2 regions of the Microbacterium sp. AC215 genome follow, and region 2 is predicted to be linked to the other one. Evidence: riboswitches for the same ligand, from Rfam matches in the RefSeq annotation. Region 2 holds a riboswitch; the other holds the start of a gene.
The links. A riboswitch is a leader RNA that binds a small molecule or an ion and turns the genes downstream of it on or off. The one in region 2 is predicted to bind thiamine pyrophosphate.
Positions count from the first base shown of each region.

Region 1: it holds a riboswitch for thiamine pyrophosphate, as region 2 does, so the genes downstream of both, thiM (hydroxyethylthiazole kinase) here and ACZZZF_RS13040 (ECF transporter S component) in region 2, are expected to answer to the same signal.

Region 1 is NZ_OZ409869.1:3,754,463-3,758,873, forward strand. Features, by position in the region: gene ACZZZF_RS18340 (DUF402 domain-containing protein) at 88-804, shown strand; gene ACZZZF_RS18345 (NAD-dependent epimerase/dehydratase family protein) at 867-1,829, shown strand; TPP riboswitch at 1,851-1,944, shown strand; gene thiM (hydroxyethylthiazole kinase) at 1,935-2,783, shown strand; gene ACZZZF_RS18355 (bifunctional hydroxymethylpyrimidine kinase/phosphomethylpyrimidine kinase) at 2,780-4,411, shown strand, end outside.
Region 2 is NZ_OZ409869.1:2,673,562-2,677,972, forward strand. Features, by position in the region: gene ACZZZF_RS13030 (ABC transporter ATP-binding protein) at 1-535, shown strand, start outside; gene ACZZZF_RS13035 (D-alanyl-D-alanine carboxypeptidase family protein) at 651-2,114, opposite strand; TPP riboswitch at 2,198-2,307, shown strand; gene ACZZZF_RS13040 (ECF transporter S component) at 2,301-2,957, shown strand; gene ACZZZF_RS13045 (ABC transporter ATP-binding protein) at 2,954-4,411, shown strand, end outside; gene ACZZZF_RS13050 (energy-coupling factor transporter transmembrane component T family protein) at 4,411-4,411, shown strand, end outside.

The sequences.
Region 1 (4,411 bases), 1.1 Mb from region 2:
CGGTCCGCGTGCGCGTGTGCTCTCGGGATGCTGCCGACGCCGCCGAGCCGACCTGAGCGCGGTGGACCTGCGAGGTACCGTGTCGGGATGAGCATCCTGCCCCACAGCACTCCCGCGGCGGTTCCCGATGAGGTCCGACCGATGGGTGAAGCGCCGTTCCTCGAACCCGGCGACCAGATCTCCTGGCACTACCGCAAGCCCGGCTGGCAGCCCGGCGATGCGTCGACCATCACGCCCATGCGGGTGGTCCGCGACGATGAACGCGGTCTGGTGGCATGGCTCGCTCCGGGCACGCTCCAGGAGGGGCAGGGCACTCCGGCGGGCGAGCGCATCCGGACCGTTCCGCTCGAGCGTCGGTGGCTCGATCCGCGTACCCGGATCGTGGAGGAGTGGTGGGGCAACGGCATCCTCCGCATCGCTCCGGCCGGTGTGGCGTGGTCGGTGTGGCTGTTCTGGAGCGATGTGAGCGGTCCCGAGTGGGAGTTCGCCGGGTGGTACGTGAATCTCGAGAACGCGCATCTGCGCACCGACCGCGACACGTATTCATCGGATCACATCCTCGACGTGGAGATCCAGGCGGACGGTCAGGTGCACCTCAAGGACGAGGACGAGGTGATCGCGGCCGTCGAGCAGGGACGTCTCACCTCTGAGCAGGCCGCGCAGATCGAACGACACGCGGACGCGGCGATCGAGTCCTTCCATCACGGTGACTGGCCGTTCGACGCCGAATGGCGCGACTGGCGCCCGGATCCCTCGTGGACGGTCCCGGAACTGTCCGGCCTGTCGGATCTTCGCACGAGCTGACCGGCATCCGCCCTGAGCGGAAGACCCTTCCCCTCGCGCGGCGAAGATGGTGGCATAGGGTCATGACGGATGTTCTGATCCTCGGCGGCACCGGCTGGCTGTCCGGCCTCATCGCCAGACGGCTGCTCCTGAGCGGGGCGACGGTGATGTGCCTGGCGCGCGGAGGACGACCGTCTCCGGAGGGCGCGAGCCTGGTGCTGGCCGATCGTGACACCAGGGACGCCTATGATGCGGTGTCCGGTCGGGAGTGGGATCACGTGATCGACGTCTCGTCGAACGCGGCCCACGTCTCCGCTGCGGTCGCGGCACTCGGTGAGCGAGCGGGCCGCTGGACGTATGTCTCGTCGATGTCGGCATACTCCGACGAGGAGACGGTCGGTGCAGACGAGTCGGCGACGCTGCATCCGCCGGCTGAGAGGGGAGACGACGAGTACGGCCGGCAGAAGGTGGCCGCCGAGGACGCCGTGCGTGCACTCGGCGACCGCACCCTGATCGTGCGCCCGGGATTGATCGTCGGGGCGGACGACCCGAGCGATCGTTTCGGGTATTGGGCTGCCGCTTTTCTGCGTGCCGAGGACGGCCCGGTTCTGCTTCCGCCTGTCGAGGAGCGCGACGTGCAGGTGATCGACGTCGACGACCTGTCAGAGTTCGTCGCCATCACGAGGGCCACCGGCGTGATCAACACGATCGGCGATCGGCATCGGCTGGTCGAGGTCCTCGACGCCGTGCGCAGACGTGCGGGGCACCGGGGAGACACGGTCGCGGCATCTGACGCCTGGCTCGTCGAGCACGGTGTGGCGTATTGGGCGGGGGAGCGGTCGCTGCCGCTGTGGCTGCCGAGCGAGATGACCGGATTCATGACCAGGTCGAACGCCCGCTACCGCGCGGCAGGAGGTCGGCTTCGTCCGCTCGACGAGACGATCGCCGCCGTGGTCGATGGCGAGCAGGCGCGCGGCGTCGATCGGGACCGGCGGGCAGGGCTCACTCGCGCCGACGAACTCGCGCTGTTGCAGCTGATCGACTGATCGGGGCCTCGCTAGACTGCGATCAGTGACACGGGGTGCCGCATCCGCGGCTGAGAACAGACCCGTCGAACCTGATCTAGTTCGTACTAGCGAAGGGATGTCGCGTTGAGCGATCGTCTGCGTCCTGATTCCGAATCGACCTTGGCCACCTCGGCGGCTGAGCTCCTGACAGGGCTGCGCGACAGCCCACCCTTGACCCATTGCATCACCAACAGCGTCGTCACGGGCTTCACCGCGAACGTGCTGCTCGCCCTCGGCGCGGCGCCGGCGATGGTCGACATCGTCGGTGAGGCGGGGATGTTCGCCGGGGTGGCCTCCGGGGTGCTGATCAACCTCGGTACGCCGACTCCGGAGCAGCGTGCGGCGAGCCGTGAAGCCGCCGCAGGAGCCCTCGCCGCAGGTACTCCGTGGGTGCTGGATCCCGTCGCGATCGGCGCGCTGCCGGTGCGCACGGCACTCGCGCACGAGCTGGCCGACGCACGCCCCACGGCGATCAGGGGGAACGCCTCGGAGATCCTCGCCCTCGCGGGGCTCAGCGCTGGAGGGCGCGGCGTCGATGCGACGGACACGACCGATGCCGCGGCCGAAGCGGCACTCGCACTCGCTTCGCGGCACGGCGCGGTGGTCGCGGTGTCGGGACCGGTCGACCTGGTGACGGACGGAGCACGATTGCTCCGCATCGCGAACGGTCATGAACTGCTCACCCGTATCACCGGCGGCGGATGCGCGCTGGGCGCCGTCATGGCGGCGTTCCTCGGTGCGGCGCGCTCGACCGCTGCGGATCCGCTCACCGCCGTCTCGGCGGCGAGCCTCGTGTACACGATCGCCGCCGAGCGCGCCGCGGCGCGGGCCCCGGGCCCCGGCAGCTTCGCCGTCGCACTGCTCGACGCGCTCGCCGCCGTGCAGCCGGAGGACCTCGCCGTCGCCGCGCGTGTGCAGGAGCACGCGCTGTGATCGCGGACCTCTCCCTCTACCTCGTCACGGATCCCACCCTCTGCGGCGCGCGGGGCGTCGCGGAGACGGTGCGACTCGCCGTCGACGGGGGCGTGCGCATCGTCCAGCTGCGCGACAAGGAGGCGACGGATGCCGAGACCGCCGATCAGTTGATCGAGCTCTCTCGGGTGATCGACGGCCGTGCACTGCTCGTGGTGAACGACCGCGTCGAGGCGGCGCTGATCGCTCGCGCCAGGGGAGCGCGGGTCGACGGCGTGCACCTCGGCCAGGGCGACGTGTCGGTGCTGCGGGCACGCGAGCGGCTGGGACCCGAGGCGATCATCGGGTTGACGGCGAACACGTCGGAGCATCTCGACGCCGTGGCCGCGCTGCCGGCGGGAACGGTCGACTATCTCGGCGTCGGCGTGATCCGTCCCACCGCCACCAAGCCGGATCACCCGCCGGCCCTGGGAATCGACGGCTTCGGTGCGCTCGCCGCGAGGACCGCACTGCCATGCGTCGCCATCGGCGGCGTGGGAATCGACGACATCGAGCGCCTTCGGGATGCGGGTGCGGCGGGGCTCGCCGTCGTCTCCGCCATCTGGGCCGCCGTCGATCCGACGAGGACTGCCCGGGCATTCCTCAGCCGATGGAGGGCTTCGGGCACACCTCGCGTGCTCAGCATCGCGGGGAGCGACCCGTCGGGCGGGGCGGGGATCCAGGCCGATCTCAAGTCGATCGCCGCGAACGGGGGCTATGGCATGGCGGCTGTCACGGCGCTCACGGCGCAGAACACCAGGGGAGTCCGAGCGGTGCACGTGCCTCCTGCCGAGTTCCTCCGGCAGCAGCTCGATGCCATCTCGGACGACATCGTCATCGACGCGGTGAAGATCGGGATGCTGGCGAACACGGAGGTGATCGCCACCGTCGCCGCCTGGCTCGACGCCGTCCGTCCGCCGATCGTCGTGCTCGACCCGGTCATGGTCGCGACCAGCGGTGATCGCCTGCTCGATGAGGATGCCGAGCGCGCACTCCGCGGGCTCCTCGAGCGCGCTCATGTCGTGACGCCCAACCTCGCCGAGCTCGCCGCGCTCTCCGATCGTCCGATCACGGGGTGGGACGACGCGCTCGAGGCCGGGGCCGAGCTCTCCGCCCGCATCGGCGGGGCGGTGCTCGTCAAGGGAGGGCACCTCGACGGCGACGACGTTCCGGACGCGTTGATCGATGTCGCCGGAGGCGTCAGACACGGCTATCCCGGGTCGCGCATCATGACACACAACACGCACGGCACCGGATGCTCCCTGTCGTCGGCCCTCGCCACCCGCCTCGCCGGAGGGGAGTCCCCTGTCGACGCGGTGAAATCGGCGAGGACCTGGCTGCGGGAATCCCTGAGGCAGAGCGATGCGCTCGACATCGGGAGCGGTCACGGACCGGTGAACCACTTCGGCGGCCTCTGGCGACGAGGGGGACTCGAGGCCGCACCCGAGCGTGCCGACCTCCGCGATCGGTGGTGGGACCGGATCGCGCACGTGCGGGCCGACATCGACGAGCTGTCCTTCATCCGCGCTCTGGCCGACGGGACTCTCGACCGCGAACGGTTCCTCTTCTACCTCCGGCAGGATGCGCTGTATCTCCCGGAGTACGCCCGA
Region 2 (4,411 bases):
GGGCTACGACACCGTGCTCGACGAAGACGCGTCGAACGTCTCGGCGGGCGAGCGTCAGCTGATCACGATCGCGCGAGCGTTCGTGGCCCAGCCGTCGATCCTGATCCTCGATGAGGCCACGTCGGCGGTCGACACCCGCACCGAGCTGCTGCTGCAGCACGCGATGGCGGCGCTTCGACAGGGACGCACGTCGTTCGTGATCGCGCACCGCCTGTCGACCATCCGCGATGCCGACCTCATCCTCGTGATGGAGCACGGAGACATCGTCGAGAAGGGCACGCACGACGAGCTCATCGCCGCGCAGGGCGCCTACTGGCGCCTCTACCAGTCGCAGTTCGAACAGGCGGCGACCGACATCGACGCAGAGGACGCGCTCACCGGGTCGACTCCGGTCGTCATGAGCGGCGACGCCGAAGACGCGGCTGCGTCGGCACAGGTCGGCGTCTCGGTGGGGGCGCAGACTCCCGCCGCCGAGGCAGCGGCCGCGCAGGCAGTCGTCGAACGGCCGGATGCCGGAGGCGCCTCACGCTCCTGAAGCGCCAGAGCGCCTGAAGCGACAGAGCCCCTGAAGTGACAGAACGCCTCGCCTCCCGAATCCCGGGCGGCGAGGCGTTCTGCGTCCGTCGGGCTTTCGCTGGAGGGACGACGCGTCAGCGCTGGTCGGCCGTGATGCCGAGGAGTTCGAGGGGGTGGGTCAGCCGCCACCACGGGCTCGGGGCATCGACATCGTCGGCGAGCGACAGCGACGTCGTCACCGTGTTCAACGGCCCGACGCTCGTCATCGTGCCGACCTCGTCGCCCGCTTCGCGGTTGTCGCCGAGTGAGAAGTCCGTCGAGGCCTCGGCGACGGCGCCGTTCCACAGGACCACATCGGCATCCGCATCCGTGACGACATCGGTGCTCGCGCCCCACGCCGTGGTGACGGTGCCGACGACCGTGCCCTCGACGACGGCGGGAGTCTGCTGCTCCAGCGCCGTCTCGACCTGCGTGAACAGCGAACGGGTCTCCGTGAGGCGCTGCGCGTCGTCGGCCTGACCGAGAACCGACGCGTACAGATGCACAGTCGTGTCGTCGACAGTGACGACCTTCGCGGTCAACAGGTTCCAGCTGTCGCCGAGCGTGCCGGTCTTGACGCCGACGACGCCGGGGTCCGCCAGCATCCCGTTCGTGTTCACCACCGTGCCCGCACCCGGAAGATCGACCGACGGAGTTCCGACGATGCCGGCGAAGACGGGGTTCTGCATCGCGATCTCGGCCAACGCGACGAGCGACTCGGGTGTGGCCCGGTTGCGGTCGTCGAAGCCCGACGGAGTGATGATCGTGATGTCGTCGAGACCACGGTCGCGCAGCCACACAGCTGCTGCGGCGGTGAACGACGACGGGGAACCCCAGATCTCCGCGGAGAGCCGGTCGATGTAGTTGTTGGCCGATCCGAGCAGCGTTCCCTGGAGGAGCTGGAACTCGGTGAGAGTACCGCCCACGGGCACGTCGAGCGCGGACTGGTCGGAGCGGCGGTAGTCCCAGTAGGCCAGGTTGTCGGCCCGGGTGAACGAGAACTCGGGGCCCTGCTCGCCCACGGCGAGGGGCATCCGCTCGAGCACCATCAAGCTCGAGACGACCTTGGTGACGCTTGCGATCGCCGCAGCGTCGAGCGACGACGACGTCGTGCCGATGCCGCCGATCCCCACGGCAGCGCTTCCCTGGGCAGGGAAGGTGATCGCGGCAGCGGGCGCCGCGACGGGGGCGAGTTCGACGGCCTGAACCGTCGGCGCGACCTCGTGCAACGGCCACAGCATGGCCGATCCGGCGTAGGTGCCGAGCAAGCCGACGAGGACGCCGAGCGGCACCAGCACGCCGGGCCGGGCGATCGCCGGGCGCAGGTGCGCTCCGGTCAGCAGTGCACCGCCGCTCTCCACGGCCGGCGCGTCATCGAGCGCGTCGGTCGCCGGGTGCTGGGCCACGTCGACCGGGTCGACCCACGTCAGGGGAGTGCCGCCGCTGTCTTCCTCCGCCCACTGCGCGGGGGGAGTCGCCTCAGGAGTGAAGATCGCAGAGACGTCGTCATCCGCAGGAACGGCGGAGGCGGTGGCCTCGGCGGAATCGGGAGCGGTCACCTCCTCACGGTACCGAACTCGTGCGGGGATGCGTGTCGCTGCAGCGGGAGAGGACGCGGGGTGTCGCCTCTGGGTAAGATCGTGGGTACAACCACGGGAGTCCGGCGAGCCGGGCTGAGAGGGAGCGAATCGCGCTTCGACCGTCGAACCTGATCTGGGTCATGCCAGCGCAGGGAGGAGTCACAGATGAGTACATCCACGTCCGGATCCACCACGGGATCGGCATCGGCCACGCAGTCGTCGACGGGCCTCGGTCGCCCGCAGCTCTGGCGCTGGCGGGTCGTCGACATCGTCGTGGCGAGTGTCATCGCCGTCGCATGCGCGATGATCTTCCTGCTCTGGAACGTCGGCTACGAGGTGCCGAGCAGCATCCTGACGCCGCTGCTCCCCGGTGTTCAGGGCCTGCTCGCCGGCCCCTGGCTGATCGCCGGAGTGCTCGGCGGTCTGATCATCCGCAAGCCCGGTGCCGCTCTGTACACCGAGCTGGTCGCCGCGATCATCTCAGCACTCGTCGGCAACGCGTGGGGCCCGCTCACGATCGTCTCGGGCCTCGTGCAGGGTCTCGGCGCAGAGTTGGTGTTCCTGATCTTCCTGTACGGCGTCTGGCGGCTGCCTGTCGCGATGCTGGCTGGTGCCGGTGCGGGTCTCGCCTGCGGCATCAACGACCGCATCCTCTGGTACGCCGGCGCCGACACGCTCTTCACGAGCGTCTACATCGTCTCGACGACCATCTCGGGCGCGGTCATCGCCGGACTCGGGGCGTGGTTGATCGCACGAGGCCTCGCCGCCACGGGCGCCCTCAGCCGGTTCGCCGCCGGCCGCGAGGTCACCGCACGGGTGTGAGCTCGCTCACGACGCCCGCCACCCTCGAAGCCCGTGGCTGGGGGTGGCGGTACGCGACGCGACGGCGCTGGGCGGTGCGCGACGTCGACCTGCGCATCGAGCCGGGGGAGCGGGTGCTGCTGCTCGGCGCCTCCGGCTCGGGCAAGTCGACGCTGCTCCAGGGGTTCGGTGGGGTGCTCGGCGGTGCGGATGAGGGCGAGACGCACGGTGCGCTGCTCGTCGACGGCGTGCCGCCCACCGACGCCCGGGGTCGGGTCGGGATGGTCCTGCAGGATCCCGATACGCAGACGATCCTCGCGAGGGTCGGCGACGACGTCGCCTTCGGCTGCGAGAACCTCGGCGTCCCCCGAGACGAGATCTGGCAGCGGGTGCGCGCGGCGCTTGACGCCGTAGAGCTCGACGTCGCCCTCGATCGATCCACGGCCGCGCTGTCGGGCGGTCAGAAGCAGCGCCTCGCCCTCGCCGGCGTGCTCGCGATGCGACCGGGTGCCATCCTGCTCGACGAACCGACGGCGAACCTCGACCCCGAGGGGGTGCGGGACGTACGGGATGCCGTGGCCGCCGCCCTCGATGCGACGAGTGCGACCCTCGTGGTCATCGAGCATCGCATCGACATCTGGCTGCCGCTCGTGACCCGGGTGATCGTGCTCGGCGCCGAGCCGGATGGAACGGTCGTGCTCGCCGACGGCAGCCCGGACGCGGTCCTCGGCGCTCGGGGCGCGGAGCTCGCGGCATCCGGTGTCTGGGTTCCCGGGCACCCGCCCGCCGTCCCGCCCGCACCGGCGCAGCGGCCGGGAGCGACGCTGCTGGAGGCCCGTGGTCTCACCGTGTCTCGCAGGCGCGGGCTCGCCGTCGCCGGTCCGTTCGACGTCGATGTGCGTGCCGGAGAGGTGCTCGGGGTCACCGGCGCGAACGGCGCAGGCAAATCGACGCTCGGGCTCACGCTCGCGGGATTGATCCCGGCCGAAGAAGGTCGGGTCGCCGCTCTGCCGCCCCTCGCCGCCGGAGAGAAGCCGGATCCCATCCACTGGTCGTCGCGCGCGCTGCTCACGCGCATCGCATCGGTCATGCAGACGCCCGAGCACCAGCTGCTCGCCAAGACCGTGCGCGACGAGCTGTCGGTCGGGCCGCGGGCGCTGAAGCTGCCGGACGCCGAGATCGCCTCCCGAGTCGACGACCTGCTCGAAAGACTGCGGCTCACCTCGCTCGCCGCAGCCAATCCCTACACCCTGTCGGGCGGAGAGAAGCGGCGGCTCACGGTCGCCGCCGCCCTCGCCACGCGGCCCCGGATGCTGGTGCTCGACGAGCCCACCTTCGGGCAGGATGCGACGACCTGGGCCGAACTCGTCGGCCTGATCGCACGTCTGCGCGACGAGGGCACGGCGATCGTGGCGATCAGTCATGACGAGACCGTGCTCGAGGCTCTGCACGCTCGGCGCATCGAGGTGGGAAGA